Regions from separate parts of the Alkalihalobacillus pseudalcaliphilus genome, predicted to be linked through region 2. Evidence: a T-box and tRNA genes for the amino acid it is inferred to sense, from the RefSeq annotation. Region 2 holds a T-box; the other holds one or more tRNA genes.
What was found. The T-box of region 2 lies ahead of PQ479_RS10760 (valine--tRNA ligase). A T-box ahead of a tRNA ligase gene usually reads a tRNA of that ligase, here a tRNA-Val.

Region 1: it has a tRNA-Val gene. The T-box ahead of PQ479_RS10760 (valine--tRNA ligase) is inferred to sense a tRNA for this amino acid. The anticodon was not compared.

Annotation. Positions count from the first base shown of each region.
Region 1 covers NZ_JAQQWS010000005.1:113,332-115,538, forward strand. The annotation lists gene PQ479_RS12400 (hypothetical protein) at 1-410, opposite strand, end outside; tRNA gene PQ479_RS12405 (tRNA-Val) at 947-1,019, opposite strand; gene spoIIP (stage II sporulation protein P) at 1,136-2,207, opposite strand, start outside.
Region 2 covers NZ_JAQQWS010000004.1:143,855-146,061, reverse strand. The annotation lists gene PQ479_RS10760 (valine--tRNA ligase) at 1-1,027, opposite strand, end outside; T-box leader at 1,095-1,320, opposite strand; gene PQ479_RS10755 (hypothetical protein) at 1,500-1,700, shown strand; gene ysxE (spore coat protein YsxE) at 1,941-2,207, opposite strand, start outside.

The DNA of each region.
Region 1 (2,207 bases), on a different contig from region 2:
TTCTCAACTTCCATATCAATTTGAATGTATTCAATGGAATCAGCTTCTAAAAATGCTTTCAAATCGCCTTTTAATTCAGCACTTGATGCATTAACTTGCGGTATAGTTAGTACCATAGGACCTGTTTCAATTGTCTCGACTTCATCTTGACGAGCAATTAAAGTAAAAGTCCCACCTTCGTTCTCGACAGTTTCGCCAACTTTAGTTTCCCATCCATCCTCATCAATTGTTTCATCTTCTGTAACATCTTCACCTGCATCATCTTCACTTGAATCAACTGTACCTGTGCCTTCTGTTTCTGTAGATTCTGGTTCTGTTTCTACAGGATCAGTCGATGAATTACCATCTCCACATGCAGCCAAAGTCAATCCTCCGACTAAAATAGCCGTACCTAATAGATATTTTTTCATAGTAAATTCCCCCTATATAAATTCAAACTAATTATACTGAACTACAATTAAAAAATAAAGAAAAATATGTTATATATGGTTAAATATTCTTAAAGGTGAAAAATATAAATACAAAACTAAAATTAATTCTTGACGAGTGTGCTGATCTGAACAAAAAATCATAGCAAAAAAATAGGCATTACACATGCACTTATGAACGGGATAGAGAATGGTAATGACCTATGAGCCTCCAAGTATTAAAGTATCACTCAAAAAAATTAATAAAAAAACAGCTACTCACCAATTAAAAGTAGGCTTAACTACATTAGCTGGTGATATAGCTGCCTTGTGCAACTCGTGCCCATGTTTATGCAAATAATTGTGGGTATTGGTGGCGATTGGTTAAAAGGAATTTTAAGTTAAAGAAAGTTAAGTAGGCATAAGAATGAAGTTTTCGCCTGTGAAATGTCTGTTTGACTGCCTGTTTTATACCGACATTACTTGTTTTAAGAATGAGGAAATAAAAAGAACCCTTGATATACAAGAGTTCTAAACGATGACCCGTACTGGGCTCGAACCAGTGACCTCCACCCTGTCAAGGTGGCGCTCTCCCAGCTGAGCTAACGGATCGTACTGGGATATGTATCGGACAAATATAAATATATAATTTTAATAGAGTTTTGTCAATATTTTTTTATAAACAAGAAGAGAGCAGTTGGTTATTGCCCTCTTCTTTGTCTAGGCTATTAGTTGTCTTTTTCAAGTTGTTCAAAGTAATATTCACTAAAAATTTCTGCAAATTTTTCGGCAGAACGATGTAATTCATTCATATGGTTATCGACACCACCGAATTCAACAAGTAATGCTCCTTTACTTAAGTCCTGATTATATATTCCATTTCCCTGGGTTTTGTCTTTTCCAAAGACACCGCGTGATAATTGATCACCTAAACGTTTATGCATTTCAGTTGCTAGCTTTTCGTTGATTTCGTAATTAGAATGTGATTCACCAACTACAAACATAAGTCTTGCAAAATCTTCACCATCTAACTCTGTATGGGTAATATCGTAGCGGGCAGAATCTCGATGTAAGTCAATCACGTAGTCTATCGATTCATATTGATCCAAATAACTTTGAACGATTCCCCTTGAAGCGGTGTAAGAGTAACCTGTCCCTTTTCCTAACTCGTTTAATTTTTTCGTCATATTGGTGGTATCAATGACTGTTTTTATCCCTTGTTTTTCTAGTGCTTCTTTTAAATGATGCCCTACATCAATAATATTTACTTCGTTGCTAGCAGCACTATTAGGGTTTGCTTCACCAGGTAAGTGAGGCAAAAACGACTCCCAACTATGACTATGATATAAGAGCACAACCGGATCATCACCCTCACTAATGGTTGGTGGTTTCTCCTCTTGGTTCTGCTCTTCATCCTCTGCCCAATCTTTAACAGCTTCTCTGTCTTCTAAAATCGTCTCTAATGGAGGTGGTGATTCATACGGTAAATTCGTAATGTCAGTACCTTCACCAGCAACAATAATACGTACATCACGACTATTAAGTCCAGGGATTTCGCGTCCAAGTAATGAGCGGAAGTCGCCGAGTTCAATGTTAGTGGCCAGTTCGAATGTAAAGCTTGTTAGTGATTTAGTAGAATATCCATCAGGTAATACTTGTCCCAAAAAATGATTCTCCATACTCATCACATGCAATAAAAACTGACCGTTAATTCCCTCCATACTTCGGTGTAAGTTCCTAGATTGAAAGTCTGATATGGTTACAAGACTAGTTAATAGAATACAAATACTTATCATAACA
Region 2 (2,207 bases):
TATGCTCCTCAATTTCAAAAAGAATGCTAGCTTCTTGAAGGTCTTTAACAATTTGTTTACGGCAAGCAAAACGATCTAAACCTTGATATTTGCCTGCATTTTCATTCATCGTTCCATCTTCATTCATCACAAGAATGCGCTCTAAATGATGGCGATTGCCAATTTCAAAGTCATTAGGATCATGAGCAGGCGTTATCTTTACAGCTCCAGAACCAAATTCCATATCGACATAATCATCGGCTACAATCGGTATTTCACGATTCATAATCGGTAATGTAACTGTTTTTCCAATTAAATGCTGATAACGCTCATCCTCTGGGTGTACCGCAACCGCTGTGTCACCAAGCATCGTCTCAGGACGCGTTGTTGCAACCGCAATCGAACCACTTCCATCTGTTAACGGATAATTCATATGGTAAAAGGCACCTTGAACATCCTTATAAATAACCTCAATATCCGATAATGCTGTTTTCGTATCCGGGTCCCAGTTAATGATGTATTCGCCACGATAAATGAGACCTTTTTCATATAAGGCAACAAATACTTCACGAACCGCTTTTGAGAGACCCTCGTCTAGGGTGAAACGTTCACGAGAATAATCAACAGAAATTCCGACTTTTGACCATTGGTCACGGATAAATCCTGCATATTCTTCCTTCCACTCCCAAGACTTTTCAAGGAACTTCTCACGACCAAGCTCATAACGATTCGTACCTTCTTCTTTTAGCTTTGCCTCAACCTTAGCCTGCGTTGCAATCCCAGCATGGTCCATTCCTGGTAACCAGAGCATGTCATAGCCTTGCATTCTTTTTGTTCTCGCGATAATATCCTGAAGAGTTAAATCCCAAGCATGCCCAAGATGTAGCTTTCCTGTTACGTTTGGTGGTGGAATAACAATCGAATAAGGCTTTTTCGATTCATCCCCTGTCGCTTCAAAATATTTACCTTCAACCCATTTGGAATACCATTTCTTCTCGGTTTCCTTCGGGTCATATTTAGTTGGCATTTCATTTGTTTGATGATCCATGTCCTTCACTCCATTCTTCATTTTAACATTTTTTCCATTAATTGAGCATATCAAAAACTCCCCCCATCCAAAGGACGAAGAGAGTTTATTCGCGGTACCACCTTTGTTTACATGATCCAACATTCAATCATGTACACTCAATTAGATAACGGGTTATCCCGACTTAGCTTACTCAAACTTCAGCTAAATAGCTCCTAGGCGACCTTCCCTACATACCCCTTAAAGAATCTTTCAGCCAAGGATTCTTCTCTCTTAAAGGCTCTGTACGTACTCTTCCTACTCAAAGCATTTTACTTCTATAAACGTTATGTATACGTAATTGTAATCAAACTTCATAGCCCTTGTCAATAACAGCTTCGCCCATTTTTTTGATTTTCATTCATAATAGCTAAAACCATGTAAAGAATCAGTTTCCATCCCTAACAATTTTGCATAGCCTATACTATCAAGTTTTGTGAAAGGAGCGAAAAACATGGCGAATCGAATGCGTTATTACACGAAGCCGAAAAGACATAACTGGCTCGGAAAATTTCGCGATCTTTGTGGTCAATTTTTATTACCACTTATTTGCTTCCAATTTATTCGGACCCTCTTATTACCTAGTGTTTTTGATGTCTTACTATTAACTATCATGGTGGTTATGTATGCGTCTATCTGGTTTAAGCTTTGGTAATTGATAATGCATGAACAAACTATCTTGTAAAAACAAATACGAGTTCCATGAACGGGGGGCCAACTCTTGAGTTATTACAGCGGGTTCAGCATACTTGTCCATCAAGATTACACCAAACACCCGCCGTTTTTGGCCTGCTTCACACAAGCTTGATTTTCTTTCCATAAAAAAGAGTCGCTCCATCCTAGTTGAACCTAGTGAAGCAACTCCCCTTATTTCATCATAACCATCATCCTTCTCCTATTGCTGTTCTTGCTCCTGTTCGACAATGAGCTTCTGCGTTAGCCTTTGCACCTTCCTCATTGAAAGTAATCGTTTCTCTAATCTTTGTACATGCTCAATTTCACTTTTAGAACGGCGTTTGTTCACATAAGCCTCAACGGCAAATACTACGGGTTCAGGGAAGTTAAGATAGGCACAGATTAGATGCTTTTCTTCATCAAGTAGAGGCAGATGACGCTCATAACGAAAAAACCATTTCAATACCTCATCCTCTGACCACATCGC